One region of the Streptomyces sp. NPDC001980 genome, then DNA from elsewhere that is predicted to be linked to it. Evidence: riboswitches for the same ligand, from Rfam matches in the RefSeq annotation. Region 1 holds a riboswitch; each other region holds the start of a gene.
The links. Region 1 has a riboswitch for S-adenosylmethionine ahead of ABT137_RS37805 (aminotransferase class V-fold PLP-dependent enzyme). Riboswitches for the same ligand answer to the same signal wherever they lie in the genome.

Region 1 (10,259 bases):
ACTCGCGCACGTACCGCGCCCCGCCCCCTCCTAGGCGCTCTGCAGCCTCTTCTGCCGCAACAAGGACGCCAGGGCCCCCGCGAACTCCACCGGCTCCACAGGCAGCGTCACAGCCGCGTCCGCCCGGCTCCACGTGGCGAGCCACGCATCCTGCGGCCGCCCGATCAGCACCAGCACCGGCGGGCAGTTGAACACCTCGTCCTTGATCTGCCGGCACACCCCCATGCCCCCCAGCGGCACCGCCTCGCCGTCCAGGACGCACACGTCGATCCCGCCCTTGTCCAGCTCGGCGATGACCGCCTCGGGCGTCGCGCACTCCACGAACTCTACGAACGGCACATCGGGAGCCGGCCGCCGGCCGGCGGCCAGCCGTACCTGCTCGCGGGTGTTGGAGTCGTCGCTGTAGACCAGCACCGTGGCGGTCGGCTGCATTGTTCCTCCGAGACGTCAGCGTCGTACGGACAGGACCGATGGGCCGGATGCTACTCCCCTGAACACCTCGTCAACACCTGTTGGAACACCGCTTCGATGGGCCATCCGGGCACTACACAGGGGGCGGACACTCCGAACGGCACCCCCCGGAGTGAGCGCGAGATAAGCGACCGACATAATGTCGGTCGTGGCGACAGCAACGACAGTAGAAACCGGGCACGCGCACCCGTCGGTCAACAGGCCGAACCTCACCAGCGTCGGAACCATCATCTGGCTGAGTTCCGAGCTGATGTTCTTCGCGGCCCTCTTCGCGATGTACTTCACCCTGCGATCGGTGACCGGCGAGGCTCACTGGAAGGAGATGGCGAGTCATCTCAACATCCCCTTCTCGGCGACCAACACCACGATCCTGGTGCTCTCCTCCCTCACCTGCCAGCTCGGCGTGTTCGCCGCCGAGCGCGGGGACGTGAAGAAGCTCCGGGGCTGGTTCATCGTCACCTTCATCATGGGTGCGATCTTCATCGGCGGTCAGATCTACGAGTACACGAGCCTGGTCAAGGAGGACGGGATCTCCCTCTCCTCCGACCCGTACGGTTCGGTGTTCTACCTGACCACCGGTTTCCACGGCATGCACGTGACGGGCGGCCTCATCGCCTTCCTGTTCGTCCTGGGGCGCACCTACGCGGCGAAGAGGTTCACGCACGAGCAGGCGACCGCGGCCATCGTCGTGTCCTACTACTGGCACTTCGTCGACGTCGTCTGGATCGGCCTCTTCGCCACGATCTACCTGATCAAGTAGCCGGGCCGGCACCACGCGCCGTAGAAGCGCACTTTCCAGAAGCATCGACGCAGAAGATCCTGACACCGGGGTAATCCGTGAAAAAGCTCTCCGCACGACGACGCCATCCGCTGGCGGCGGTCGTCGTCCTACTCCTCGCGCTGGCATGCACAGGGGGGCTGTACGCCGCGTTCGCACCCGCGGGCAAGGCGCAGGCCGATGAAACATCCCAGTCCCTGACCATCGAGGAGGGCAAGAAGCTCTACTCGGTCGGTTGCGCCAGCTGCCACGGCACCGGCGGTCAGGGTTCGTCCGACGGCCCCAGCCTGGTGGGCGTGGGCGCCGCGGCCGTCGACTTCCAGGTCGGCACCGGCCGTATGCCGGCCGCCACCTCGCAGGGCCCGCAGGTCGTCGCGAAGAAGAACATCTACACCCAGGCCCAGATCGACCAGCTCGCGGCGTACATCGCCTCGCTGGGCGCCGGTCCCGAGGTCCCGACCTCGGAGCAGTACGGCCCGGACGGTGCCGACATCGCCAAGGGTGGCGAGCTCTTCCGCACCAACTGCGCGCAGTGCCACAACTTCGTGGGCTCGGGTGGTGCGCTGACCAAGGGCAAGTTCGCCCCGAGCCTTGAGGGTGTCGACCCGAAGCACATCTACGAGGCCATGCAGACGGGCCCGCAGAACATGCCGTCCTTCCCCGACACCACGCTGACGGAGAAGAACAAGAAGGACATCATCGCGTACCTGAACGCGGTCAACAGCAGCAACACGGAGAACCCCGGCGGTCTCAACCTGGGCGGCCTCGGGCCGGTCAGTGAGGGTCTGTTCGCCTGGATCTTCGGTCTCGGTGCACTGATCGCGGTCGCCGTCTGGGTCGCCGCTCGGACCGCAAAGGCCAAGAAGTCATGAGTAGCCAAGACATTCCAGAAGAGAACCTGCCTGCTGAGCAGGACCACGCGCACGGCGCTGTGAGCGTCGCGGACGAGAAGGACCCCTTCTCGGACCCGGGTCTGCCGCCCCACGAGCACCGGATCCAGGACATCGACGAGCGGGCCGCCAAGCGGTCCGAGCGCGTCGTGGCCATGCTGTTCACGGTGTCGATGCTGGCCACCGTCGGCTTCATCGCCTCCTATGTGACGATCCCCAAAGACAAGTCGATCTTCGTCTTCCCGATCGGTCACATCAGCGCGCTGAACTTCGCCCTGGGCCTGACCCTCGGCGCGGCGCTGTTCTGCATCGGCGCGGGCGCGGTCCACTGGGCCCGCACCCTGATGTCCGACGTGGAGGTCGCCGACGAGCGGCACGCCATCTCGGCCCCGCCGGAGGTCAAGGCCAAGGTCCTGGCCGACTTCAAGCAGGGCGCGAAGGAGTCGGCGATCGGCCGGCGCAAGCTGATCCGCACCACGATGTTCGGCGCGCTGACCCTGGTCCCGCTCTCCGGCGTCGTGCTGCTGCGCGACCTCGGCCCGCTGCCCGGCACCTCGCTGCGCCACACGGTGTGGTCGAAGGGCAAGCTGCTCGTCAACATGAACACCAACGAGCCGCTGCGTCCCTCCGACGTCGCCGTCGGCTCGCTGACCTTCGCCAAGCCCGAGGGCGTCGAGGAGTCCCAGGAGGACTTCCAGAACGTGATGGCGAAGGCGGCCCTGATGATCATCCGGCTGCAGCCGGACAACATCAAGGACAAGCGCGAGCTGGAGTGGTCCCACGAGGGCATCGTGGCCTACTCGAAGATCTGCACCCACGTGGGCTGCCCGATCTCGCTGTACGAGCAGCAGACCCACCACGTGCTCTGCCCGTGCCACCAGTCCACCTTCGACCTCTCCGACGGAGCCCGAGTGATCTTCGGCCCGGCCGGCCACGCCCTGCCGCAGCTGCGCATCGGCGTGAGCGAGGAGGGCTACCTCCAGGCGCTCGGCGACTTCGACGAGCCCGTCGGTCCTGCCTTCTGGGAGCGCGGATGAGCACTACAGAGAACACCGAGTCCCGCGAACGCGGGACGGCGCCGGCCGGCGAGCGTGTCGCCGACTGGGCCGACGGACGGCTCGGGATCTACTCCCTGGCCAAGTCCAACATGCGCAAGATCTTCCCCGACCACTGGTCGTTCATGTTGGGCGAAGTGTGCCTGTACAGCTTCATCATCATCATCCTGACGGGTGTGTATCTGACGCTGTTCTTCCACCCGTCGATGAACGAGGTGGTGTACCACGGCAGCTACGTCCCGCTCCAGGGACAGCTGATGTCCGAGGCGTTCAGCTCGACCCTGCACATCTCCTTCGACGTGCGCGGTGGTCTGCTCATCCGGCAGATCCACCACTGGGCCGCGCTGATCTTCCTCGCCGGCATGTTCGTGCACATGATGCGCGTGTTCTTCACCGGCGCGTTCCGCAAGCCGCGTGAGATCAACTGGCTGTTCGGCTTCCTGCTGTTCGTCCTGGGCATGTTCACCGGCTTCACCGGTTACTCGCTCCCGGACGACCTGCTCTCCGGCACCGGTGTCCGCTTCACCGAGGGCGCCATCCTGTCGATGCCGATCGTCGGCACGTACATCTCGTACTTCCTCTTCGGCGGCGAGTTCCCCGGCCACGACTTCGTGGGGCGGTTCTACTCGATCCACATCCTGCTGCTGCCGGGCATCATGCTCGGCCTGGTGGTGGGCCACCTGATCCTGGTCTTCTACCACAAGCACACGCAGTTCGCGGGTCCCGGAAAGTCCGAGAAGAACGTCGTCGGCATGCCGCTGCTGCCGGTCTACATGGCCAAGGCCGGAGGCTTCTTCTTCCTGGTCTTCGGTGTCATCGCGGCCATCGCGGCGACCACCCAGATCAACCCGATCTGGGCCATGGGCCCCTACCGTCCGGACCAGGTGTCCACCGGCGCCCAGCCCGACTGGTACATGGGCTTCGCCGAGGGTCTGATCCGTTACATGCCGGGCTGGGAGATCAACTTCTGGGGCCACACCCTGGTCCTGGGCGTCTTCATCCCGCTGGTCCTGTTCGGTCTGGTGCTGGGCGCGATCGCGCTCTACCCGTTCATCGAGTCCTGGGTCACCGGCGACAAGAGCGAGCACCACATCCTGGACCGCCCGCGCAACGCCCCGACCCGTACCGGGTTCGGTGTCGCCTGGGTGACCGTGTACATGATCGGCCTGATCGGTGGTGGCAACGACCTCATCGCCACCCACTTCCATCTGTCGATCAACGACGTGACCTGGTTCGTCCGGATCTTCTTCTTCGCCGGACCGGTGATCGCGTTCCTCGTCACCAAGCGGATCTGCCTCGGCCTGCAGCGCCGGGACCGCGAGAAGGTGCTGCACGGTCGCGAGACCGGCATCATCAAGCGGCTGCCACACGGTGAGTTCATCGAGGTCCACGAGCCGCTCTCGCAGGAGCAGCTGCACACCCTCACGGCGCACCACCAGTACGAGCCGGCCCAGGTCGGCCCGGCGGTCGACGAGAACGGTGTCGAGCGCAAGATCAAGGGCTCCGAGAAGCTCCGCGCCAAGCTGAGCAACGCCTACTACGGCGAGGACAACCAGATCCCGAAGCCGACTGTCGAGGAGTACAAGGAGATCACGAGCGGCCACGGCCACCACTGATCCACCGCGTCGCCACGCCACAGCCGAAGGGCCCCCGTCCGGTGTACGGACGGGGGCCCTTCGCCGTGCTCGGAGCTGGATAGGGTAGGCCTGAGAACCTCTGTTGCCCGTACGACGATCAGGAGCGGCTTTATGAGCGCTGTGACCCCCGCTGGAGGCGACACCGCGGCGGGCCGTTCCTGGCCCGAGGTACTGAACGCGCTGCTGTACGGCCAGGACCAGAGCGCGGACGCGACGGCCTGGGCGATGGACCAGATCATGCGCGGCCAGGCGACCGACGCCCAGATCGCCGGCTTCGTCGTCGCCCTGCGGGCCAAGGGCGAGACGGTCGACGAGATCAACGGCCTGGTCCGCACGATGTACGCGCACGCCAACGTCATCGAGGTGCCGGGCCGCACGGTCGACATCGTCGGCACCGGCGGCGACGGCGCCAAGACGGTGAACATCTCCACGATGTCGGCGCTCGTGGTGGCCGGCACCGGCGCGAAGGTCGTCAAGCACGGCAACCGGGCCGCGTCCTCCGCGTCCGGGGCCTCCGACGTCCTGGAGAAGCTCGGCGTCAACCTCGACCTGACCCCGCAGCGGGTCGCCGAGGTCGCCGAGGAGGCCGGCATCACCTTCTGCTTCGCCATCAAGTTCCACCCGGCGCTGCGCCACGCGGGTGCCGCGCGCGGCCAGCTGGGCATCCGCACGGTCTTCAACATCCTCGGCCCGCTGACCAACCCCGCGCAGGTGCGCGCCCAGGCGGTCGGCGTCGCGGACCCGCGGATGGCCCCGGTCGTCGCGGGCGTCTTCGCGGAGCGCGGCAACTCCTCCCTCGTCTTCCGCGGCGACGACGGCCTCGACGAACTGACGACGACCGCGACGTCCCACGTCTGGATCGTCCGCGACGGCAAGGTCACGGAGGAGACCTTCGACCCCCGTGACGTCGGCATCGGTCTGGTCCCCGTGGAAGCGCTGCGGGGCGGCGACCCGTCGTACAACGCGGAGGTCGCCCGCAGGCTGCTGGACGGCGAGCAGGGGCCGGTACGGGACGCGGTGCTGCTGAACTCGGCGGCGGCCCTGGTGGCCCTGGACCCGGGCACGGGCACCCTGGCGGAGCAACTCCGCGCCGGCATGGACAAGGCGGCGGAGTCGATCGACTCGGGCGCCGCCAAGCGGGCCCTTGAGCGCTGGGCGGCGGCGACGAACAGGTAGGGGCGGGCGCGGTCAGGGGGCTGAGGCGCGGTACGGCACCTCCCCCACTGCCTCAAGGGCGTGGGGGACCCCAGCCGCGCCGTCGCGGCTGGTCGCCGCTGCGGCGGAGAAAGGGGAAACACCCCCGTCCCGTCATCCGGACAGGAGTTGCGCGGCCGCGATCACTTCACCTACGTTTCTTCCCAGGTCATGAGTGACAGTCATGAGGCCCCGGCCGACTGTCCGGCAACCCTCCGTCCGTGGCGGGGTGCCCCGGGTGAAGACCAGGCCGTAGGCAGCGAGGTCTACGGCAAGCGCGGACCCCTCGGACACCAGGGGTCCTGGTCGTCGAGGAGTCTCCCGTGAGCAAGCGAATGCGATAGGGCCGCAGAGCCCCGCCTCCGCATCCCTTTGCATCCCCTTTTTCTCTTTCTCCGTGCTGGAGCCGCGGTCGTCCGCGCGCTCGCGCGGTGATTCCGCCTCGCCTCTCACGGGAGTTCCGCCATGTCCGTCTCCACCGTTGCCTCCGCCCAGTCCGTTTGTGCCCCCTTGCCCGTTCTGGGGCGGGATGTCACCGTCCCGCTCGTCACCGGCGGCGAGGTCACCTACGCCGCCCTCGACTACGCGGCCAGCGCCCCCGCCCTCCAGCGGGTCTGGGACGACGTGGCGGCGTACGCGCCCTACTACGGCAGCGTCCACCGCGGCGCCGGCTACCTCTCCCAGCTCTCCACGGACCTCTTCGAGAACGCCCGCCGGACCGTCGCAGAGTTCCTCGACTGCCGCCCCGACGACCAGCTGGTCTTCACCCGTTCGACGACGGACTCCCTGAACCTCCTGGCCCGTGCTCTCCCCGCCGACTGCCAGGTCTTCGTCTTCGAGACCGAGCACCACGCCTCCCTGCTGCCGTGGCAGGACGCCCGCGTCACCTACCTCAACGCGCCCCGCACCCCGCGGCAGGCCGTCGAGACCCTGGAGCGCGCCCTCGCCGACCGGGACCCGTACGGCCCGGCCCTGGTCTGCGTCACCGGCGCGTCCAACGTCACCGGCGAGCTGTGGCCGGTACGGGAGCTCGCGGCCGCCGCGCACGCGCACGGCGCCCGGATCGTCCTGGACGCCGCCCAGCTGGCCCCGCACCACCCCGTCTCCGTCCGGGACCTGGACGTCGACTGGGTCGCCTTCTCCGGCCACAAGCTGTACGCCCCCTTCGGCTCCGGCGTCCTGGCCGGCCGCGCCGACTGGCTGCAGGCGGCCGAGCCGTACCTCGCGGGCGGCGGCGCCAGCCGCAAGGTCACCCGGCGCGAGGACGGGGGAGTGGCCGTGGAGTGGCACGAGAGCGCGGCGCGGCACGAGGCGGGCTCCCCGAACGTCATCGGCGCCTACTCCATCGCCTCCGCCTGCAAGGCGCTCACCGAGGCCGGATTCGACACACTGGTCACCCGCGAGCAGCACCTGGTCGAGAAGGTGCGGGCCGGGCTGGCCGAGATCCCGGAGGTCCGGGTCCTCTCCCTCTTCGGCGACGACGCCCCGCGCGTCGGCGTGATCAGCTTCGTGGTGGACGGCTGGAACAGCTCGCACTTCGCCGCCGCCCTCTCCGCCGATTACGGCATCGGCGTCCGCGACGGCCTCTTCTGCGCCCACCCGCTGGTCAGGACCCTGCTGGGCTCCGACCCGCAGACCCAGGGCGAGTGCGGGGCACCGGAGGCGGCACCGGGCGAGAAGTCCCTCAACGCCATCCGCGTGAGCTTCGGCGCGGGGACGCCGGACGAGCACGTCGAGCGTTTCGTGACGGCGGTACGGGAACTGGTGACCGACGGCGCGAAGTGGTCGTACCGCACGGAGGACGGCCGCTGCGTCCCGGCGGTGAGCTGACTTGCCTGAAAGGGGCGCTCCGGTGAGCGCCCCTTCTAGTTGTCCAGCCCGATCGCGAACGCCGCCTCCAGGTCGTGCTGGGAGTACGTGCGGAACGCGACGTGCGTGTCCGTGCCCTCCACGCCCTGGATCTTGCTGATCCGGCCCGGGATCACCTCGGCCAGGTCCTCGTGCTCGCGCACCCGGACCATGGCGATCAGGTCGTACGTACCGGTGACGGAGAAGACCTCGCTGACGCTCTCCAGTGCGGCGATCTGTTCCGCGATCTCGGGGATCCGGTCCACGCTGGTCTTGATGAGGACGATCGCGGTGATCACGGCTGGTTCTCTCCCTCGGGTGCCGGAGCTGGGGCGCTTCTCACTTTAGTCGCCCGCCCGTCGCCCACCACCGCCCTTCCGGGGCCGCGCTTCGCGCCTTTCCTTTTTCCGTACCGGACCCACGCGTAGCCGAACCCGAGTCCGAAGCCGACCAGGTGGGCGAGGTAGGCCACGCCGGGGCCGGAGGGGGCCTGGTTCAGGGCCAGCCACTGGAGGGCCGCCCAGAACGGGAGGACCACCCAGGCCGGGAAGCGGAGCGGGAGGAAGAAGAGGAAGGGGAGGAGACTGGTCACGCGGGCGTTGGGGAACAGGTACAGGAACGCTCCGAGGACCGCCGAGATCGCCCCGGACGCGCCTACCAGCGACTGCGGGGACGTGGCGTTGGCGACCGCGTAGCCGAGCAGCGCGAGATAGCCGCAGCCGATGTAGAAGAGGGTGAACTCCACGCGGCCCATCCGTTCCTCGGTCATCGCCCCGAAGACGAAGAGGAAGAGCATGTTGCCGAGCAGGTGCACCCAGCTGCCGTGGATGAACAGCGCCGTGGCCGGGGTGAGCGCCTCCCGTGCCGGACCGTCGAACAGGTCGGCGGGCACCACCCCCCAGTGCCGGAAATACGCCCGCTGGGCGGTCGCCAGGGCCTCTCCGGTGCCGTAGGACGGGGTGAAGCCGGAGGCGGGGCCGAGTACGAAGATCAGGCAGCACACGGCGATCAGGGTGTACGTCATGGGCGCGGACGTGCCCCGCAGGCTCCGCCGGGTCCGGGCCGCCGTCGTGTTCCAGTTGCCGATCATGGACATAGAGCATGGCGTAACCGGACGCAGTGGTGCAGATCGCCTCGCCGCCATGGAGAGGGCGGCGTCGAGTACCCGCCAGGCCGTAGGGTTACGAGCCACACGCGTCCGGACGGCGCGTCACGGACACTAGAAGGAAGCGAACAAGCCACGATGACGGTTCCCCTGCCGACCGCCACGACGCGGTGGCGCTGCACCCTCTGCGGCAACCTCACCCGCTTCGACGTGACCCGCTCGTCGAAGGTGGTCGAGTACGTCCACCTCGACCTTGCCGGTGAGCCGAAGGTCGAGGAGCGCGAGGTGGTCAGTGAGACCATCGAGTCGGTGCGCTGCCGCTGGTGCAACGCGGTGGACCAGGTGGAACTCGTGGACAGGCCGGGCGCCGACTCCTGAGACCGGGAGCCGGCCCCGTACAGGTGATGGGGTGTGACGGATGGTGGAGACCACAGGCGGGGGGCCGGGCGACGGCACCGCCGAGGTGCTTGACCGTCCGTTGCCCGACGGTGTGCGACGGCGTGTCGTACAGATCGTGTCGGACGGGTTCGGCGGGCTGACCGTCGCCGAACTGCCCGCACAGCTGCGACAGTACGCCCGCTTTGCCCCGAATCGCCGGGCCAAGTTCGCGGGGAACGCGATGGCGGCCGCGCTGGAGACGGACACCCTCTTCCGGCAGCGGATCGGGGAGAAGCTGAGAGAGGCCCAGCCGGAACTGGCCGGCGCCCTGGACTCCGGCTCCCCGCCCCCGGCCGCGGACCCGCTCGACGTGGCGGCCGCGGCCTATGTGCTGCGCCCCACGGGCTGGGTGAAGCTCGTGGCGGCGGCCGGCGAGGAGGCCCAGCGGGCCGACGCCGAGCGGGCCGACGAGGAGAGCCGGGCCGAACTGGAGCGGCTGCGCGAGGAACTGGACCGGGCCCGGGAGCTGACCCGGTCCGAGACGGAGCGGCTGCGCGCCGAGCTGGACGCGGCCAAGAGGGAAGCGGAATCGCTTCATCGCAAGCTGCGGGCCGCGCTGAGCGACGTGAAGCGCGGCGAGGCGGCGCTGCGCAAGCTGCAGGCCGAGATGGAGGCGGGGCGGGCCGAGGGGCAGTCCCTGGTGTCCGCCGCGGAGAGCGAGAGCCGGCGGCTCAAGGCCCGGCTCGGCGAGGCCGAGGCGGCCCTGGAGGCCAGCCGCCGGGCCGCCCGGGAGGGGCGCAGCGTCGAGGACATGCGGCTGCGGCTGCTGCTCGACACCGTCCTCGACGCGGCCCAGGGGCTGCGCCGGGAGCTTGCCCTGCCGCCGGTCTCGGTGCGGCCCGC
Region 2 (10,259 bases), on a different contig from region 1:
AGGTCTTCGACGCCCTCGACATGGGCGACAACGCGGTCGCGGCGTTGCTCGTCTACTCGTTCACCGCGGTCGCCGGTGTCACGGCCGGCTGCCTGGTCGTGGACCGCATCGGCCGCCGCCGGCTGCTGATCCCGCCGTTCTGGATCACCGCCGTCTGCCTGGCGCTGGTCGCGGTGTGGCCGCACTCGACGCCCGTCATCGTGGGCGGCTTCCTCTTCTTCATCTTCCTCAACGCGGCGTCCAGCGCGCTCACCGCCGTCTACCCGCTGGAGGTGTTCCCCACCTCCCTGCGCGCCACGGGCGTCGGCTTCGCCACCGCGATGAGCAGGGTCGGCGCGGCCGTCGGCACCTTCCTGCTGCCGATGGGCCTCGACCGGTTCGGAGTCGAGTTCGTGCTCCTCGTCGGCGCCGGGGTGCTCGCACTCGGCGGCCTGGTCTCCCAGTTCCTGGCCCCGGAGACCACGGACCTGGACCTCGCGCAGGCGGCGCGGGCGGCGCGCGGGCCGGCGAACGGCTGACACCCGTCTCGACAACCCCATACGGAGGCCCCGCGCGCGAGCGCCCGCGGGGCCTCCCGTCCGTCTCAGACGGTGGCGTGACGCGAAAGTGCGTCAAGGTGAGCGTGCCGAAACCAGGCAACGCGAGGGTTGGTCCAGTCCAAATCTCAGGATGTCTTAAGGCGCGGATGAGCACGTCGAAAGGAACGGATCGCAAGCTCGTTGGCAGTTCCCCCACGCGAAGGAAGTGTCACCATGACCGCGCACAGCAGGAAATGGATCGTGGCCACCGGGCTGACCGGTGCGCTGATGGCCGTCACCCTGGGCGGCACGACCGCCTCGGCGGCCCCCGCGTCCGGTCCGGCCGAGGGCGGGTCGACCGGCATCGTCGACTCCACATCCGCGTCGGGTTTCACCATGTCGACGGCGACGGGCGTCGAGGTGACCGTGGCCGAGACCCCGGCGACGAAGACCGTCGGCAGCTCCGCCGCGGCCGTGCGGGCGGGCGCCAGTGTGCTCGTCCTGGGGACGGTGGACAGCGCGACCATCACCCCGTCCCGGGTCGTCGTGCAACGCCACGGCGACGGCGGGGTGGCGGCCGCCGAAGCGGCGGGGGTGATCCCCTTCCAGCAGGGAACCCCGTCACCGGCGAAGTCGGTCGGCCGGATCCCGGACTACACCGAGGGCGAAGGCACGATCATCAGCGGAGTTACGGCGGACAAGGCCGTCAAGGCCGCGCAGACCGTCGTCCCCGGCGGTGTCAACGACCGTGTCGTGCAACTGGACGACGGCGAGTACGAGGTGCACAACATCAGCGTCAACTGGCCGCACCACGTCTTCGTCGACCAGGACTTCAAGGTCGTCGGGTACGAGTAGTCGCGAGTGGACCGCCGGTTGCGGTTGCGGGGAGGGTTTCCGGGCGGGTGCCACGGTTTCCGACGGCGTCAGGTGACAGGACCGGCATGCATAGTTTGCGGCCCCGGGTACGGCACCGGACCCCGTGCCCCGACGTAGCGTGACCGCGTCACCGCATGCCCGCCCCGCACCACCGGGAGTCCCAGATGGCCCGCTCCGAAGCCCGCGTTCCCACCGACCGCCCCGCCCGTTACGCCAAGCAGCTCGCCTCGCACCTCGGCCGCCGCTCGCAGACCAGCTGGGACGAGGAGGCGGGCACCGGCGGCATCGTCTTCCAGAACGGCACCGGCACCCTCACCGCGACCGAGGGCGCTCTGCTGCTGACCGTGGAGACGGACCCCGAGAACCTCGACGTCCTGGAAGGTGTCGTCGGCCGGCACCTGGTCCGTTTCGGCACCCGTGACGAACTCGTCGTCGCCTGGCACCGCGACAACGGGGAGCCGGGCACCACTCAGCGCAACTCCGAGGAGCCGATGCCCCATTGATCTAGTCGAACTGGCTCGGCAGCGGTGCCGGGGTCTTGCCGGACAGCACTTCCTTGAGGCGCTTGGCGCCGTTCTGCACGGCCAGGGCGGTGCTGTCGTGGTCGGCGCCCGAGAGGCCGCCGTTGGTGACCGCGGCCCCGGAGGCGCCGACGCGCAGCACCGCGACGTCCAGGGTGGTCGTGGCGGGCTGCCCGTTCGAGGTGCCCTGGACGGTGACCGTGAGCGCCGCCAGCGCGTCGCCCGCCTTGGGCGGCTCCTTGTACTCGACGACCTGCACGGTCCGCTTGCTGCCGTCCGAGGCGGTGGCCGAGAACTGGTTGCACTCCGTGGGGAGGTTCTTCAGCCACTTGATGGTGGCGTCCATGGCGGCCTGGCCGTAGTCCCCCACCTGGTACAGCAGCCGGGAGTCCTCCGAGGTGAAGCCGCGCAGCCCGGAGGCGCCGGTGGCGCGGCCCAGCAGGGTGTCGGAGTAGAGGCTGTCCAGCAGCCGCTGGCAGTCGGCCGCGTCGGACTTGGCGGTGAGGAAGTCGGCGACGTCGACCTTCCCGACCAGCATCTGGTTGCGCCAGGTGGCGGCGTCGTTGGCCAGCTGCCAGTCGTCCTCGATGTCGGCCGGCGTGATCAGCGCGGCCTGCGCCCCGGGGCCGGTGAGGGTGGGAGTGCGCGACGGGGCCGGGGAGCGCTCGGCGGCGGGGGAGACGGCCGCGGCCTCGGGGGAGCCGCTGCCGTCCGAACAGGCCACCGCCGTGGCGAGCAGGGTCCCCGCCGCCAGGGCCGTGGCGAGCACACGCGCGGGTCGGGACGGACGGGTCATCGCGACTGCCTCCTCGGGAACGCGGTACGTCACTGGGCGGACGGCGCCGGTGCGCGCCCCTTCCGCCGGACGACGCCGGACGACGTCGGTGCGTCCCTCCACGCCACCACCGGCCACGAGCACCGACCACCCGCACGTGCCATTCGGGTGAGCGTCATGACCCGGCCGCCGTGATCCGCACCCGCCGACTGCCGCAGCGCGGGCACACCGCGTCCGTGAGCGGCGACGGCACGGCCCGGCCGGCCTCGTCGACGTACTCCAGGGTGGTCTGCAGCTCCGGATCGGCGACCGGGTCGGTGAAGAACACCGCTTGGAAGGTGGCCTCCCAGCCGTGGCCGCACCGCCCGCAGCGGAACGCGAAGGTCTCGGGCACGGCACCCGGCACCGGCCCGGGACCCGGGGGCTCGTGCATGGGCTCCGGCTCCTGTCACTCGGCCTCCGCCACCAGCGCACCGCTCCTGCCCGCCGGCGGCAAGTCGGGGCCGGGTGTCCCAGGCGTGGACGCCCCCTTGACGCCGGGCGGAGGCCGATCGACACTCCAGGTGGTAATCCTAGTGAAAAGGTAGGGAAAGATGGGTCGCCTGCGCACGCTCACCGGCAGACAGCGCCGCGAGAGCCCCGCGCCCTGGACAGCTCCCCTGCTCACCTCCCGCCGCCACATCGACCTGCTGCGGATGTGCGGCGCCACCGGCCGCAGAAGCTGAGCGACCGATCCCGGCCGTACGAGCCGGGCGCCCACCTGCCGGGACTCACCACGGCCCGCCGAGCCACCGCTCGCAGAGCCACGGCTCACCGGGCCACCGCTCGCAGAGCCACGGCTCACCGGGCCACCGCTCGCCGAGAACCCACCGACGAACGCTTCCGCCGCGCGTACGTCCGCGCGCCCGCCCGCCTCCGGGGAGACGCATGTCCATCACTCCACTCGCCGCCCTGCCGTCCGTCCGCACCGCCCCCGCCTTCCGGGGCCGCATCGGCCGCGACGCGCGCAGCGGCCACTACGCCGTGCCGCGCCGCTACCGGCTGCACCTGTCCACCGCGTGTCCCGACGGCCTCCGGATCGCCGTCGGCCACAGCCTGCTGGCCCTGGACGACTGTTGTCCGGTCACCTTCCTGCCCGCCGTCCCGGACTGTCCCGACGGCAGCCACGCGGTACTGCGCCCGCTGTACGAGGCCAGCGCGCACCGCTACTCGGGACCGGCCCTCGCGCCGGTGTTCAGCGACGGCTGGTCCGGCCGTATCGTCAGCACCCACAGCCGGGACATCCTGCGCGACCTGGACCAGCACTTCGGTGACGGCGTCGCCCGGCTCTACCCGTGCGGTGCCGAGGCCGAGATCGAGGCCGTCGAGCGGCTGTGCGCCGAGGACATCGAGCAGGCCGCACAGCGCGCCGGGCGTGCGGGCGGCGACCCGGAGGCGCTGGAGGTGCTGCTCGCCGCCCTGGACGAGCTGGAGCGCCGGCTGACCGGGGTCGAGTTCCTGGTCGGCGGGCAACTCACGGCCGCCGACATCGAGTTGTGGGTGACGCTGGTGCAACTCGACACCGTGCACCGCAACCACCTGGACGCCGCCGCCGTGCACGCCATCGCCGGCCACCCGGTGCTGTGGGCCTATGCCCGACGGCTGGCCGCCCACCCGGCCTTCGGCACCCACCTCGACCTCGACGGCATCGCCCGCCGCCACCACGGCCGTTGCCAGGGCCTGGAGGCCGCCGGCGCGGCCGTCCAGATCCTGGACTGGGCGGGCCACGCGGCGGACGCTCCCGGCTCTCCGCGCAGGTGAGAGCGGCCCGAACCGTTTCGCCAGTCGGACAGGCGTTGACATTCGTTCGGGCAACTGCGTTACTTACGGACCAGAACGGTCATGAGCGTCAGCATCAAGCCCTGGCTTGCTGACCGGCAACCCTCGCATCGCGGTGGGGTGCCCCAGGTGACGACCGGACCGACGACGTTTCGGCAAGCGACGATTCGGTAAGCGCGAGGCCCCCCCGGGGCCGGCACGACAGTGACAGGTGACGGACATGTACGCAGCTTCCAGGACGGCCCAGCGCCGCGCCGAGGGCTGCGTACGCCCGTACCCGAGCCCGCTCGTCGCCGACCGTGCCGTCGACCTGCTCCGTGTCAACAGCGCCCTGTGTAGCGCGTGTACCGCACCGGGCTGTGCCCGCTGCCGGGTCTGACCAGGCCTTCCCGCCGGTTTCCCGCAGCTCCGCACCCCAGCGTCCCCGTCGAAACACCGGCCGTCCGGTGTGCCGCCGTCCGCCCAGCCCCGTGCCCCGCGCGCCCCCGCGCACCGCGCCGTGCCCGAACGCGGCCCGGTGCGCGGCCCCCGCCGTGGGACACGTGGGTGTCCGACTCCGCCGGAGCCCGCCATGAGTGAACCCCCAGGCGCCACGATCGCCGCCCCCGAGGCACCCCCCGCCGCCGACGAACCGTCAGAAACCCTCGCGGCACAGCGCGTTCTTCCGCTGCGCAGGCCGGGACGGTGGATCGCCACCGCCGTCGTCCTGGTCCTGGCCGTCCAGTTCGTGCACGGACTGGTGACCAACCCCTTCTACCAGTGGGACCGCTTCGGCTACTGGTTCCTCCGGCCGACGATTCTCGACGGTCTGGTCATCACCCTCGAAGTCACCGCCTACAGTGCGGTGCTGGGCCTCCTCGGCGGCATCCTGCTCGCCCTGGCCCGGCTCTCGAAGAGCCCCGTGCTGCGCGCGGTCAGCTGGACCTACGTGTGGGCGCTGCGTTCCATCCCGCTCATCGTGGTCCTGCTGTTCCTCTACAACTTCAGCGCCCTGTACAAGACGTTGAGCGTCGGCGTCCCCTTCGGGCCCGCCTTCTTCTCCTTCGACGAGTCGAAGCTCGCCACCGACATGGTCGTCGCCGTCATCGGCCTCAGCCTCAACGAGGCCGCCTACGCGGCCGAGGTGGTCCGCGGCGGCATCCTCTCCGTGGACCAGGGCCAGCACGAGGCGGCCGCCGCACTCGGTCTGCCCAAGGGCTACCAGTTCCGGAAGATCGTGTTCCCGCAGGCGCTCAGGTCGATCACCCCGAACTACGTCAACCAGCTGATCGGCCTGATCAAGAGCACCTCGCTGGTCTTCTACGTCTCGCTGCTCGACCTGTTCGGCTCCGCCCAGAGCATGGGCTCCACCTACCCCGGGGACATCGTGCCGCTGCTCCTCGTGGTGACCGTCTGGTACCTGATCCTGACCAGCGTCGTCTCCGTGATCCAGTTCTACGTGGAGCGGTACTACGCCCGCGGCGCCACCCGCACGCTGCCCCCGACCCCCCTCCAGAAACTCCGCGCCGGCCTCACCGACCTGCGCGCCCGCATCCGCCGGGAGGCCGCGGTATGACCACCACCGACACCCTGGAGACGGCCCCCGCCGCCCTGGAGATCCACGGCGTCCACAAGTGGTACGGCACCCACCGCGTCCTCGACGGCATCGACCTGACCATCCGCCCCGGCGAGGTCACCGTCGTCCTCGGCCCGTCCGGCTCCGGCAAGTCCACCCTCCTCAGGGTGATCAACCACCTGGAGAAGCCCGAGCGCGGCCACGTCAGCATCAACGGCGAGCCGATCGGCGTGAAGCGGCACGGCGACCGGCTGAAGGAACTGAGCGAGCGCGCCATCCTGGCCCAGCGCGGCCGGATCGGCTTCGTCTTCCAGAACTTCAACCTCTTCCCGCACCTGACCGTGCTGGACAACGTGGCCGCCGCCCCGGCCGCCACCGGGAAGCTCAGCAAGCCCGCGGCCCAGGCCCTGGCCAAGGAACTCCTGGAGCGGGTCGGCCTCGGCGAGCGCGTCGGCGCCTACCCCCGGCAGCTCTCCGGCGGCCAGCAGCAGCGCGTGGCCATCGCCCGCGCGCTCGCCCTGCGCCCCGGCGTGATCCTCTTCGACGAGCCCACCTCCGCCCTGGACCCCGAACTCGTCGGTGAGGTCCTCGCCGTCATCAAGGACCTGGCGACCAGCGGCACCACCCTCGTCATCGTCACCCACGAGATCGGCTTCGCCCGCGAGATCGCCGACCGGGTCGTCTTCATCGACGGTGGCCGGATCGTCGAGCAGGGCCCGCCCTCCGAGGTTCTCGACAACCCGCGCCACGAGCGGACCAGGGACTTCCTCAGCAAGGTCCTCTGAACCACCCCCCTTTCACTGCACCTTTCACCGCACCTTTCACCGCAACACGAAGGACAGCCATGCCCACGCTCCTCACCCGACGCAGCCTGCTCAGAGGCATCACCGCGGCGACCGCCGTCGCCTCCCTCGCCACCGGGCTCGCCGCCTGCGGGGGCGACAGCGACGCGGCCACCACCACGGCCGCCGCGAAGACCGGCGAGGTCGTCGTCGGACAGGTCTCCAACGGCGCCGCCACCCAGACCACGATCAAGGTCTCCGAGGTCAAGTCCATCAGCGCCGAACTGCCCGACTCCGTCAAGAAGAGCGGCAAGCTGGTCATCGGCGAGGGCGCCCTGCCCGCCGGGTTCCCGCCGCTGGCCTTCGTGGGCAGTGACCAGAAGACCCTCACGGGCTCCGAGCCCGACCTCGGCCGCCTGGTCGCCGCGGTCTTCGGCCTCAAGCCCGAGATCCAGAACGCCACCTGGGAGAACATGTTCGTCGGTATCGACAGCGGCAAGGTCGACGTGGCCTTCTCCAACGTCACCGACACCGAGGAGCGCAAGAAGAAGTACGAGTTCGCCTCCTACCGGCAGGACAACCTCGCCTTCACCGTGCCGAAGAAGAGCACCTGGAACTTCGACGGCAACTACGAGAACCTCGCCGGCAAGACCGTCTCCGTGAGCGCCGGCACCAACCAGGAGAAGATCCTCCTGGAGTGGAAGAAGAAGCTGGAGAGCGAGAGCAAGAAGCTCACCGTCAAGTACTTCCAGGACAGCAACAGCGTCTACCTGGCCCTGTCCAGCGGCAAGATCGACGCCTACCTCGGCCCCAACCCCGGCATCGCGTACCACAACAAGCAGACCGCGAACACGCCCAACGCCACCCGCACCGCGGGCACCTACTCCGGCGCGGGCGCCAGCCTCCAGGGCCTGATCGCGGCCACCGCGAAGAAGGACAGCGGCCTCGCCAAGCCGCTCGCCGACGCCATCAACTACCTGATCGAGAACGGCCAGTACGCCGAGTGGCTCAAGGCCTACAACCTCTCCAACGAGGCCGTCGCCAAGTCCGAGGTCAACCCGCCCGGACTGCCGCTCGACAACTCCTGACCACCTGTCAAGAAGCAACACCGCAAGGCGAGAAAGGACCGCGCCTCCGTGACCCTCCAGACCGACCTCCACGGAGGCGGGGCCCCGCTCGCACCCGATACGTCCCCGCTCGACAACGCCGTCTGGTCGGCCCTCACCGGCCCGCACGCCCACCTTGCCGAGCGTATGGGCCGGGCCGCCCGCTACCCCGACGACGTCTACGCCTACGCGGCCGTCGCCGACTCCACCGACCCGGCCGCCTGGGCCGACCTGCGCACGCTCGTCGGCCCGGGAACGACCGTGAAGGTCAAGCCGGTCGAGGTGGCACCGCCCGGCTGGGAGGTGGTCGGCGGCGGGATCGGCGTCCAGTTCGTGGACACGGCACTGCGGGCCGAGCCTGCCCCCGAAGCCGTACGGCTCGGGCCGGACGACGTGCCCGAGATGCTGGACCTGGTCGCCCGTACCGAGCCCGGCCCGTTTCGCAAGCGGACCGTCGAGATGGGCGCCTATCTCGGCATCCGCCACCGGGGACGGCTCGTCGCCATGGCGGGGGAGAGGCTGCGGCTGCCCGGCTGGACGGAGATCAGCGCCGTCTGCACCGACCCGGAGCACCGGGGCCGTGGCCTGGCCACCCGCCTCGTCCGCGCGGTCGCGGCCGGCATCCGGGAACGCGGCGACACCCCGTTCCTGCACGCGGCGCCGGGCAACGCGAACGCGATCCGGCTCTACGAGTCGATCGGCTTCACCGAGCGGCTGCGCGGCCGCACCCTGCTGCTGCGCAGCCCGGGAACAACCACGAACGCCGGTCTGTTGTGAGTCACGACGAGATGTACGCGGAGCAGGCCCGGAGAACGGGGAGGTGCGGGACGTGACACGTGTCCTCAGCCCCAGCCGCCGCACCGTCCTGCACTCCCGGCCGCACATCGACCTGCAGCGCGTGGCCGGCGCGCTCTGTTGTTCCTGACCATCCCCCAGCCTTCGGCCGGGGGACCCCCATCTCGCTGCGCTCGCCCGCTCGCGCCCCCGTCTCCGGCGCGCCCGCGTACGGACCTTCAGGAAGGCACCACTGTGTCCTCATATCCCGCTTCCCACCTGCACCTCGCCGTCGCCCTGGACGGCACCGGCTGGCATCCCGCCTCCTGGCGCGAGCCGGTCGCCCGCCCCCGTGAGCTGTTCACCGCCGGCTACTGGGCCGACCTGACCGCCGAGGCCGAGCGCGGTCTCCTCGACTTCGTCACCATCGAGGACGGCCTCGGCCTGCAGTCCTCGCACTACGGCGAGCTCGACGGCCGCACCGACCAGGTCCGCGGCCGCCTGGACGCCGTCCTGATCGCGTCCCGGATCGCGCCGCTGTCCCACCACATCGGCCTGGTGCCGACGGTGATCGCCACCCACACCGAGCCGTTCCACATCTCCAAGGCGATCGCCACCCTGGACTACGTCAGCACCGGCCGCGCCGGGGTGCGGGTGCAGATCTCCGCCCGTCCGCACGAGGCGGACCACTTCGGCCGGCGTACCTTCCCGCCGGTCGACCTGGCGGAACTGCGGTCCCCGGCCGGGCAGCAGCGGCTCACCGAGCACTTCGACGAGGCCGCCGACCACGTCGAGGCCGTACGCAGGCTCTGGGACAGCTGGGAGGACGACGCCGAGATCCGGGACGCCGCCACCGGCCGCTTCGTCGACCGGGACAAGCTGCACTACATCGACTTCGAGGGCCGGCACTTCAGCGTCAAGGGCCCCTCCATCACCCCGCGCCCGCCGCAGGGCCAGCCGCTCGTCACCGCCCTCGGCCACCAGACCGTCCCCTACCGGCTGATCGCCCGGCAGACCGACGTCGGCTACGTCACCCCGCAGGACGGCGCCGACGCCCGCGCGATCGTCGCCGAGATCCGCGCCGAGCAGGAGGCCGCCGGACGGGCCGGCGACACCGTGCACGTCTTCGGCGACCTGGTGGTCTTCCTCGACGACGACCCGGCCGCGGCCGCCGCCCGCAAGGAACGCCTCGACGCCCTCGACGGCGGCGAATACACCAGCGATGCCCGGATCTTCACCGGAACGGCCGCTCAACTCGCCGATCTTCTTGAGGAGTTCGCCGCCGAGGGCCTCACCGGGTTCCGGCTGCGGCCCGCCGTGCTCGGCCACGACCTGCCGCGCATCACCGGGGACCTGGTCCCCGAACTCCAGCGCCGCGGCCGCTTCCGCACCGCCTACGAGGCCGACACCCTGCGCGGCCTGCTCGGGCTCGCCCGCCCCGCCAACCGCTACGCCGCCGCTGCCACCGCCTGAGCCGGAAGGACCCCGCACCGACATGAGCAAGCCCCTGAAGCAGATCCACCTGGCCGCGCAC
Region 3 (10,259 bases), on a different contig from region 1:
CCAGGGCGCTCGCCTGGAGCGTCGGCAGGTCCTTGTCCTGCGCTGACTGCAGCAACAGGGCGCCGGCTCCCGGGTAGTTGAAGAGCAGTTCGACCACGACGATGCCGCCGAGCATGTACTGGAGCTGCACGCCGAGGGCGCTGGTGGCCGGCACCGTGGCGTTGCGCAGCACGTGCCGGACGACGATCCGGGCCGGGCCGGCCCCTCGCAGCCGCACCGCGCGTACGTAGGGACCCTCGACGACGGCGATGGTGCTGGCACGCACGTGCCGGGCGACGTAACCGGTGCACACCAGCACCAGCGAGATGGCCGGCAGCAGCAGATGCCACAGGGTCTGTCCCAGGCCGTCGGCCCCGGGCCGGGTCTGCGCCGACGCGGGCAGCCAGCGCAGCTGCACGGAGAACACCACCAGCAGGACGACCCCGGTGACGAACTCCGGTGTGGCGCCCAGCGCCAGGGTCGTGGCGGTGATCGCCCGGTCCAGTACCCGGCCGTGGTACAGCCCCGCGATCAGCCCGAGCGTCAGCGCGACCGGCACCAGCAGCACGAACGCGAAGGCCGCCAGGAACAGCGAGTGCCCGAGCCGTTCCAGGAGCAGCCCGCGCACCGGCACGTGCAGCGTGTACGAGGTCCCCCAGTCACCGGTGACGAAGTGCCCGAGCCAGCTCCCGTACTGGACGACGAGCGGCCGGTCCAGGCCGAGTTCGTGGTCGAGGGCGCGCAGCGAACCGTCCGTGGCCTCCCGGCCCAGTACCGTGCGGGCGACGTCACCGGGCAGCACCTGGGTGGCGAGGAAGACCAGGAGGGAGACCGCCAGCAGGGTCAGGGGGACGGCGGCGAGGCGGCGGAGCAGAAACCGGGTCATGGTTCAGACCCGGGAGACGGTGGTGAAGTCGACGTACTGGCTGGGGTGCGCCTGGACGCCGCGGAACCTGCCGCTGTTGTAGGCGCGCGCCGCTCCGCTCCAGTACGCGATGACGATCGGCACGTCCTCGTGCAGGGCCTCGGCGATGATCTCCGCCTGCTTGCGGCGCTCGGCGTCGCTGGTGGCGGCGTCGTAGGCCTCGGCGGCCGCGTCGAGGGCCTTGTTGGCGTACTTGGAGCCGTTCCAGACGCCGTTGCTCTTCACCATGGGGATGATGAACTGGCTCGGCACGGCCCGGCCCGCCCAGCCGACCAGGTTGGCGGTGGTGAACAGCCACGGCGTGTCCTTGGCCTGGTCGCCGCCGTAGAACTCCTTCGAGGAGCGCTGGTCGAGGTCGACGGTGATGCCGACCTCCTTCAGCTGGCTCTGGACGGTGACCGCGAAGTCCTTGTTGGGCGGGTCGAAGGTGAGGGTGAAGCGCAGGCTCGTCAGGCCGGCCGCCTTGAGGAGTTCGGTGACCTTCGCCCTGTCCTTGGCGCGCTGCGCGATGTCGGTGGGGGCGGCCGGGAACAGCGGCGCGAACAGATGGTCGTTGCCGAGGTCGCCGAGTCCGCTGCCCGCGGCCTGCCGCACGGCGGGCCGGTCGAGGCCGTAGGCGACGGCCTGGCGGACCTCCTTGCGATCGAAGGGCGCCTTGTCGACGCGCAGGGTGAGCACGGTGACTCCGGTGCCCCTGACCTTGTCGACGGTGATGCCCCCGCTGTTCCCCAGGGGTTCGACGAGGGCGGGTCTGCTGAGGAACTGGGCGTCGATGTCACCGGACTGGAGGGCCACGAGGTCGGCCTGGTCGTCGGCGTAGAACCTGACGTCCACGCCGTCGAGGTAGGGCTTGGGGCTGTCCCAGTACGTCGGGTTGCGGACGAAGGCGGCACCCGTGGAGACGTCGTACGACGTGAGGGAGAAGGGGCCCGTGCCGATGCCGTGCTTGGTGAAGTCGCCTGCGTAGTCCGTCTTCAGGATCACCGCGTTGTAGTTGCCGGCCGAGACCAGGTACGGAAAGTCGGAGAAGGGCCGTTCGAGGGTGAAGACGACGGTCGCGTCGCCCTGGGTGGTCACGCCGCCCGGCTTGAGGACGGTGTCGAAGGCGGACAGGGCGGCCGACTTGCTCTTCGGGTCGAGCAGCCGGTCGAAGGACGCCTTCACGGTGGCGGCGTCGAGCTTCGTGCCGTCGGAGAAGGTGACCCCCTTGCGCAGGGTGAAGGTCCACTTGCGGCCGGTCGTGTCCGAGGTCCACTTCGTGGCCAGCCGCGGCACCAGCTTGAAGTCCTTGTCGAGCCAGACCAGGTACTCGGCCACCAACTGGTAGAGGGCGATGGCGGTGCCGTCGTACGCCGTGACCGGGTCGAGGGCGGTGGGCGGTGGCGGAGCGCCCACGCGCAGTGTGCCGCCGTGCTTGGCCGGGCCGGTGGCCGACGCCGTCGTCCCGGTCGACGCGTCGTCCGTGGCACTCGGCGCGCAGGCCGCGAGCAGGGCGGCCAGGGCGCCGCCGCCGGTCAGGGTGAGGAAGCCACGACGGGTGCGGACGACGGGCAGGACGTCCTGCCAGTGCCGGGGCAGCGCGTCGGCGTCGGATGCAGGCATGGGTTCTCCAGGGAATGACCGACGGCACGGCACAACCTGGGGGAGCTGTACGCGGGCGTGTGCGGTGCTGGCAGCAGGGTGAAGGGTGAAGAGAGGTGGAAGGTGAAGAAGCGTGCAGCCGAGGGCCGTCAGAAGGCCGGCGCGGTGCGCTCGGCCGGGTGCCTCAGCGCTGCGGACAGACGCACGTGCCGACGCGCAGCAGATCCACGTGGATCCTCCGGGTCAGCAGCGTGTTCGCGGTCACGACTCATTGATAACAGCGCAGTTCGGCGGCAGACAATGCGGGATCTGTTTCAGAATCGAGAAACTCCGCCGCAAAACTCCGCCCGTAGACTTCCGGCATGACCGACTCCCACCGCGTGCTTTCGCGCCCTGCCGCCGGCTGTCGCCGTCACGGTTCCGACGACCACCGGCCGTCTCCGAGGCACGACACGGGAGTTGCTCGCCATGCAGTCACCGGCGCACAGGCGATCCGAAGGGATGTCGGACCGCTCGCCTGACACCGCTCACTCGTCGATCGACGAGTTGCTGGTCCGCGCCCGGGCCCGGCTGCGGCGGCTGACGCCATTGGACGCGGCCCGCGAACTCGCCGACGGCGCGCTGCTGGTGGACGTCCGCGCGGACATGGTGCGGCGCGCCGAGGGCGAGATCCCCAGTTCTCTCGTCATGGACCGGAACGTGCTGGAGTGGCGGCTGGACCCGTGCAGTGCCTGGCGTATCGAGGAGGCCGCCGACCACTCCCTGCGCGCGATCATCATGTGCTCGCAGGGCTACATGTCGAGCATGGCCGCCGCGGGGCTGCACGATCTCGGGCTGGTGCGCGCCACCGACATCGTCGGCGGCTACGAGGCCTGGCGCGCCGCGGGCCTGCCGGTGGTGCCCGGCGGCACGCTGCCCGGCTCCTACGTGGCCGCCGCCCCGTCCCCGATCAGCCTCGACCCGGGCGGGCAGCGCATGCTGGTGGACGGCGCTCCCGTCGCGCTGACCCCGTTGGAGTTCCGGCTGCTGACCGCCCTGCTGCGCGGCAACGGCAGGGTCATCACCCGGGAGGACCTGCGCTCGGGCCTGGGGGAATGGGCGGGCAGCCGGAGCCGCTCCGTCGACCTGCACATCCACCGCATCCGCCGCAAGCTGGGCCCGCGTGCCGCTGCTCTGCTGACGACGGAGCGAGGCGTCGGCTTCCGGCTGCGCGCCACACCGGCACCGGCCGAGAGCGGCTGACGGCACGGGTCACGTGGGTCGTACCCTGGTACTCGGCACGGTGGATCCCGCGGCTTCGCAGTTCCGGGACGAGCTTGTCGACGACGTGGGGTCTGACCGGCCGGTGTGACGGTCAGTCATGGGGCGCTCCTCCGGTGGACGGTTCGCGAGAAGGCGGGTGACCGGGGACGGCGAGCGGCAGGTCGACGCCGCCGCAGACGCCGACGCGGATCGGGGGACGTGCGGCGCGGCCGGGACGGGCTGCGTGGCCGAGGCAGGCACCGGGCGTACCGTTCCCGACAGCCACAGCCACAGCCCCACGCCGAGCGCGGCCAGCACGGCGGTGGCCGCACCCACGCCCAGCCCCCAGCGCACCCCCGCCTGCTGGGAGATCCAGCCGATGACGGGGGCGCCGACCGGACTCCCGCCCATGGAGATCACCGTGTAGACCGCCATCACCCGGCCGCGCATGGCGTCGCTCACCTCCGACTGGACGAAGGCGCTCACCGCCGTGTTCAACGTCATCAACGTGAGGCCGGCGGGCAGCAGCAGGGCAAGGAAGGCCGGGTACGTGGGCATGACCGCGGCCAGTGCCTCGAAACCGCCGAACAGCAGCGCGCCGACGACGACCGTCCGCACCCGGGGCGAGACACCGCGCGTGGCGGCGACCGTCCCTGCGACGGTGCCGACGGCCAGTGCGGTGTTCATGAGGCCGAGTCCCCGGGAGCCGACGTCGAAGACGCGCCCGGCGAACAGGGTCAGCGTGGTGGGGAAGTTGACCGCGAAGGTGGCGGCCAGGCCGAAGATGGTGAACACGCCGACGAGTTCGGGCCGGGCCGCCACATAGCGCAGCCCCTCCGCACCCGCCCCTGTCCACGGTGGCCGGGAGACGGGACGCGTCTTCCGCACCCGCGGCCGGATCGACAGCAGACCGGCGAGGACGACGGTGAAGGACACGGCGTTGAGGGCGAAGACCCACCCGGTGCCGATCGCCCCGATCAGCACACCGGCGATCGCCGGGCCGATCAGGCGGGCGGCGTTCAGGGACAGGATGTTCAGGCCCGCCGCCTTCGGGATCAGGGCCCGGCCGACCAGTTCGGTGACGAAGGACAGCCGCGCCGGGTTCTCCACCGTGAACACGCAGCCGAGCGCGAAGGACAGGACGTACAGCAGCCACAGCGCGGCATGGCCGGAGAACACGATGACCGTCAGGAGCAGTGCCTGGACCGCGTACAGCGTCTGCGTCCACAGCAGCAGGGTCCGGCGGTCGTACCGGTCGGCGACGACCCCGCCCCACAGGCCGAACAGCAGCACGGGGGCGAACTGGAGTCCGGCGACCCAGCCGAGCGCGGTCCCGCTGTGGGTGAGCGTCAGGACGAACCAGTCCAGCGCGACACCCTGCATGGCGCTGCCGATGTTGGACACCAGGCCGGTGCTCCAGTAGATCCGGTAGTCACGGACCCGTAGCGCGGCGAACACCCCCTTCGGGGCAGTGCTGTTGACGACCATGCGGCTCTTTCCGAGCGGGCGGGGGCTGGACGCGGACGCGTCGCGGGATGCCTGCGACGCCGGTCCGGATCCAGGTGAGGACGCGGCGCGGCGGAGGCGAACGCGCAGGGGAATGGGGAGCGAGTGGTCAGCGACAGGTCTGGTCGAACTGGTCGGCGCGGCGGCCCGCCCAGAACGGGTCGAGCAGCACGGTGCGTGCCTGACCTGCGGTCTCCATGGCCGGATCAAAGCACACGGAACAAGGTGCGTCCACCATCCGTCCCGGCACGTGAGACGACCCCGTTCTCCCGAACAGAGCGTCACGTTGCGGCATTGACGTACGACAAAATCGATCCGTAGCATCACCAACGGCATTGAGTGTCAGCGTCAAGCCCTGGCTCGCTGACCGGCAACCCTCCCGCGCGGCGGGGTGCTCCAGGTGAAAGCCCGGCGGGGTCACCGATGACTCCCGCAAGCGCGTGGCCCGTGACCGGGGCCGGAGACGGGGAGGTTCGACATGCGGCACAGCGATGACTCTGCTGCCTCCCCCACCGACGCCACGGCGTACTCCCGGCTCTCGCGCCGGCGCCACATCGACTTGAAGCGCTCGACCAGCTGCCTCTGTCGGGCCTGACCGGCCCGGCTGCCGCCGGCTGACATCCCGTCACCGGCCCCGGCCCCTTCGCGCCGTTCTTCCCCCTCGCCGCCGGTTCCCGGCGTCGTCCGCATGACAACCCCCTGTCTGCACAGCGCATCCCCGGCCGGAGTCGATCCGCCCGGGCCGCACACACCGTCATGCCTCCGCGCATCCGTGCGCGGTCGTGCCTCGGTGACACGAGTAGGAGATAGCCCTCCGTGACTGCACTTCCGGATTTCAGACCCTCCCGATGGGCGCCCCTGGCCGCGCTCCTGACCACCAGCGTCCTGCTGACCGCGTGCGGTTCGGGCGACGACGGCTCCGGCGGCGGAAGCGGCCAGGCGAAGTCCGGCGGCACCCTGACCTTCGCGGTGGGATCCGACGCCGGCTGCGTGGATCCGCAGCAGGTCGCCAGCAACGACACCATCTACTCGGTGCGCCAGACCGTGGACTCCCTGACCGACCAGGACCCGAAGACCGGCAAGATCGTGCCGTGGCTCGCCAAGAGCTGGGACATCAGCTCCGACGCGACGACGTTCACGTTCCACCTGCGGTCCGGGGTCACCTTCAGCGACGGCTCGAAGCTGACCGCGCAGGTGGTCAAGGACAACTTCGACGCGGTGCCGCAGCTCGGCACCCTGGGCACCCTCGCCGAGGGCTACCTGAGCGGCGTCAAGAGCACCACCGTGGTCGACCCGCTCACCGTCAAGGTGACCTTCAAGCAGCCCAACGCCCAGTTCCTCCAGGCGACTTCGACCCACTCGCTGGGGATCGAGTCCTCGGCGAGCGTCAAGAAGAGCCCGCAGCAGAAGTGCAGCGACGGGGTGGTCGGGTCCGGGCCGTTCGTACTCAAGCAGTACGTGCAGAACCAGTCGGTCACCCTGGCCAAGCGCACCGGGTACGACTGGGGCTCCTCGCTGTGGTCGAAGAAGGGCGAGGCCTACCTGGACAAGCTGGTGTTCAAGGTCGTGCCCGAGGCGGGGGTGCGGGCCGGCAGTCTCCAGTCCGGGCAGGTGGACGCGATCAGCAGCGTCGGCAAGGCCAACGAGGCGGCCCTCAAGGGCGGCCAGGTCACCCTCCAGAGCCGGGCCAACCCCGGTGTGGCCTTCGGTCTGGGGCTCAACAACGCGCGGCCCCTGCTGAAGGACACGAAGGTCCGTCAGGCGATCTCGGCCGCCATCGACCGGAAGCAGATCGCCGACACCGTCTTCCCGACCGGCACCCAGCCGGCGACCAGCATCCTGGCGCACACCACACCCGACTACACCGATCTCTCCTCGGACCTCGCCCTCGACACGGCCAAGGCCAAGTCCCTTCTGGATCAGGCCGGTTGGAAGGCGGGCAGCGACGGCATCCGCACCAAGGACGGCAAGAAGCTGACCCTGACCATCAGCTGGTTCCCCAACGCGGCCACCAACCAGCCCGCGCTGGAGCTGGTCCAGCAGCAGCTCAAGGCCGTCGGGATCGACGTGGTGCTCAAGCAACTGCCGGTCACCCAGTTCGCCACGACGCTCCAGTCCGGTGACTTCGACGTGGTGTGGGGGAACGCGACCCGCGCCGACCCGGACATCCTGCGCAGCTCCTTCTCCACTCAGCTGGCCAACTTCTACCACTTCCCCGCCAGTTCGCTGGACACGGCGCTGTCCGCGCAGGCCGCGGCCACGGACACCGCGAAGCGCAAGCAACTGGTCGGCGAGGCACAGCAGGTGATCGTGCGGAACGCGTACGACGTCCCGGTGGTGGAGCTCCAGACCCAGCTGGGCGTCTCGAACAAGGTGCACGACCTGACATTCGACTCCGGCAGCCGCGTCCAACTGCACGACACCTGGATCGGCTAGCGCATGCGCCGCTATCTGATCAAACGGCTGGCGCAGGCGGTCGGAGTGCTGTGGGCGGCCTACACGGTGTCGTTCCTGGTACTGGACTTCCTGCCCGGTGACCCGGTCTCCGCGATGGCAGGTGCCGGGATGGACTCGGGTCAGACGGATCCCGCCCAACTCGCCAAGCTGCGGCACGAGTACGGCTTCGACAAGCCGGTGCTGGTGCAGTACGCCGAGTATCTGGGCCGGGCGGTGCGCGGGGACTTCGGCAACGCGGTCTCCACCGGCCGCCCGGTGACCTCCACCCTGGCCGACGCGCTGCCGCAGACGCTCCAGCTGACCGGGGCCGCGCTGCTGCTGGCGGTGGTCCTCGGCGGCGGCCTCGCGGTGGTGGCGACGTACACCTCGCGGCGGTGGCTGCGGCAGCTGCTGCTGTCGCTGCCCCCGCTGGGGGTGTCGGTCCCGACGTTCTGGGTGGGGCTGTTGCTGGTCGAGGCGTTCTCGTTCAAGCTGCACTGGTTCCCGGCGTTCGGCAACGACGGGCTGAAGGGGTTGGTGCTGCCTGCACTCACGCTGGCGGTCCCGACCGGCGCGCAGGTCGCCCAGGTGCTGGCGAAGAGCCTGCTGACCGCGCTGGACCAGGCCTATGTCGAGACCGCGCGGGCCAAGGGGGCCGGCCGGTGGCGGGTGCATCTGCGGCACGCGCTGCGCAATGCGTCGCTGCCCGCGCTGACGGTCGTCGGCCTGCTGGTCGGGCAGCTGATGGCCGGTTCGGTGGTGGTCGAGACGGTGTTCTCCCGCGACGGTCTGGGTCGGGTGACCGCGGAGGCGGTCACCACCCAGGACATCCCGCTGGTCCAAGGGGTGGTGGTGTTCGGCGCGCTGATCTTCGTGGCGGCGAACCTGCTCGTGGACCTCGTCTATCCGCTGCTGGACCCGCGGATCGTGGTGGCCTCGGACAGAAGGGCGAGCTTCGCATGAGTCAGAGCCTTGTCGACGACCAGGCCGAGGCCGCCCTCGGCTTGGCCCGGCCGGTCGAGAACGGATCCCCCGCGGAGCGCGGCCGGCCCGCCGGCATCCGCCGGGTGCTCCGCTTCCTGCTGCGCCGCCCCGGTCTGCTGTTGTCCGTTGTCGTCCTCGTGCTGGTGGTGCTGGCCGCCTTCTGGCCGGACCTGTTCACCTCGCAGGACCCGCTGAAGGGGGTGCCGTCCCAGAACTTCCGCGGTCCGAGCGGCAGCCACTGGTTCGGCACCGACGAACTCGGCCGCGACGTCTTCTCCCGTGTGGTCCACGGTGCGCAGCTCTCCCTCAAGGCCACGCTGATCGCGGTCCTGGTCGCGTTCGTGGTCGGCGGGCTGCTCGGCGTGGTCGCCGGGTTCGTGGGCCGCTGGGTGGACGACGTGCTGATGCGCTTCGTGGACGTCCTCCTCTCCATCCCGGCGCTGTTCCTGTCGCTGGCCCTGGTCACCGCCCTCGGGTACGGGACGGTGAAGGTGGCCGTCGCGGTCGGCATCGCCAGCGTCGCCTCCTTCGCCCGGGTGGCCCGGGCCGAGGTGCTGCGGGTGCGGCAGGCGGTGTTCGTCGAGGCGTCCCGGTCCTGCGGCGCCCGCTGGTACTCGGTGCTCGGCCGGCACGTCCTGCCCAACGCCACGGGGCCGGTGATCGTCCTCGCCACGCTGGACTTCGGCTCCTCGATCCTGGCCGTGTCGGCGCTGAGCTTCCTCGGCTACGGCGCGCCGCCGCCCGCCCCGGAGTGGGGGACGTTGATCTCCGACGGCCGCAACTACCTGGCCAACGCCTGGTGGCTGACCGCGCTGCCCGGTCTGGCGATCGCCGCGACCGTGCTGGCCGCGAACCGCGTCGCGCGGGCGCTGGACGGCGAATGGGCACGGCAGCGATGACCCACGACGCGCATGAGAACCGTGGCGCACGCGAGAACGGTGAGAACGTGACCACACCACTCCTGGAGATCCGCGGCCTGTCCGTGTCGTACCGCACCCGGGGCGACACGGTGTCGGCCGTACGGGGCGTGGACCTGGACGTATGGCCCGGGCAGGTGACCGCCGTGGTCGGCGAGTCCGGCTCCGGCAAGAGCACCACCGCGCACGCGGTCACCCGACTGCTGGCGGCGAACGGCACCATCGACGCGGGCACGGTCCGCTTCGGCCGGCACGACCTGGCCGCCCTCTCCGAGGCGGAGCTGCGTACCGTGCGCGGCAAGCAGATCGCGCTGGTCCCGCAGGATCCGACGGTGTCGCTCAACCCGGTGAAACGGATCGGCGAGCAGGTCGCCGAGGTGCTGCGTATCCACGGCCTGGCGACCCGGCGTGGGGCGGCGGCCCAGGCGGTCGCCGTCCTTGACCAGGCCGGGCTGCCCGACGCGGCCGTCCGGGCCCGGCAGTACCCGCACGAGCTGTCCGGCGGCATGCGGCAACGCGCCCTGATCGCGATCGCGATCGCGGCGAAGCCCCGGCTGATCATCGCCGACGAGCCGACCAGCGCGCTGGACGTCACCGTGCAGCGGGTCATCCTCGACCATCTCCAGCGCCTCACCGAGGAGTCGGGCACCGCGATCCTGCTGGTCACCCACGACCTCGGGGTGGCCGCC

Region 2: linked by a shared signal. The riboswitch ahead of ABT137_RS31045 (amino acid ABC transporter permease) and the one ahead of ABT137_RS37805 (aminotransferase class V-fold PLP-dependent enzyme) in region 1 are both predicted to bind S-adenosylmethionine.
Region 3: linked by a shared signal. The riboswitch ahead of ABT137_RS04075 (putative leader peptide) and the one ahead of ABT137_RS37805 (aminotransferase class V-fold PLP-dependent enzyme) in region 1 are both predicted to bind S-adenosylmethionine.

The regions. Positions count from the first base shown of each region.
Region 1 is NZ_JBEOYD010000034.1:70,403-80,661, forward strand. Features, by position in the region: gene ABT137_RS37775 (response regulator) at 31-432, opposite strand; gene ctaE (aa3-type cytochrome oxidase subunit III) at 611-1,231, shown strand; gene qcrC (cytochrome bc1 complex diheme cytochrome c subunit) at 1,309-2,121, shown strand; gene qcrA (cytochrome bc1 complex Rieske iron-sulfur subunit) at 2,118-3,176, shown strand; gene qcrB (cytochrome bc1 complex cytochrome b subunit) at 3,173-4,810, shown strand; gene trpD (anthranilate phosphoribosyltransferase) at 4,943-6,007, shown strand; SAM riboswitch class IV at 6,193-6,309, shown strand; gene ABT137_RS37805 (aminotransferase class V-fold PLP-dependent enzyme) at 6,491-7,855, shown strand; gene ABT137_RS37810 (Lrp/AsnC family transcriptional regulator) at 7,891-8,172, opposite strand; gene ABT137_RS37815 (rhomboid family intramembrane serine protease) at 8,169-8,963, opposite strand; gene ABT137_RS37820 (hypothetical protein) at 9,117-9,356, shown strand; gene ABT137_RS37825 (NYN domain-containing protein) at 9,397-10,259, shown strand, end outside.
Region 2 is NZ_JBEOYD010000024.1:20,325-30,583, reverse strand. Features, by position in the region: gene ABT137_RS31080 (MFS transporter) at 1-518, shown strand, start outside; gene ABT137_RS31075 (hypothetical protein) at 753-1,373, shown strand; gene ABT137_RS31070 (DUF2218 domain-containing protein) at 1,559-1,897, shown strand; gene ABT137_RS31065 (hypothetical protein) at 1,899-2,711, opposite strand; gene ABT137_RS31060 (hypothetical protein) at 2,866-3,123, opposite strand; gene ABT137_RS31055 (hypothetical protein) at 3,284-3,415, shown strand; gene ABT137_RS31050 (glutathione S-transferase C-terminal domain-containing protein) at 3,618-4,490, shown strand; SAM riboswitch class IV at 4,568-4,691, shown strand; gene ABT137_RS31045 (amino acid ABC transporter permease) at 5,080-6,063, shown strand; gene ABT137_RS31040 (amino acid ABC transporter ATP-binding protein) at 6,060-6,848, shown strand; gene ABT137_RS31035 (transporter substrate-binding domain-containing protein) at 6,908-7,933, shown strand; gene ABT137_RS31030 (GNAT family N-acetyltransferase) at 7,982-8,728, shown strand; gene ABT137_RS31025 (putative leader peptide) at 8,781-8,876, shown strand; gene ABT137_RS31020 (LLM class flavin-dependent oxidoreductase) at 8,981-10,198, shown strand; gene ABT137_RS31015 (NtaA/DmoA family FMN-dependent monooxygenase) at 10,221-10,259, shown strand, end outside.
Region 3 is NZ_JBEOYD010000002.1:360,719-370,977, reverse strand. Features, by position in the region: gene ABT137_RS04100 (ABC transporter permease) at 1-865, opposite strand, end outside; gene ABT137_RS04095 (ABC transporter substrate-binding protein) at 869-2,506, opposite strand; gene ABT137_RS04090 (putative leader peptide) at 2,670-2,750, opposite strand; gene ABT137_RS04085 (winged helix-turn-helix domain-containing protein) at 2,987-3,727, shown strand; gene ABT137_RS04080 (MFS transporter) at 3,737-5,215, opposite strand; SAM riboswitch class IV at 5,565-5,678, shown strand; gene ABT137_RS04075 (putative leader peptide) at 5,712-5,828, shown strand; gene ABT137_RS04070 (ABC transporter substrate-binding protein) at 6,050-7,669, shown strand; gene ABT137_RS04065 (ABC transporter permease) at 7,673-8,632, shown strand; gene ABT137_RS04060 (ABC transporter permease) at 8,629-9,552, shown strand; gene ABT137_RS04055 (dipeptide ABC transporter ATP-binding protein) at 9,549-10,259, shown strand, end outside.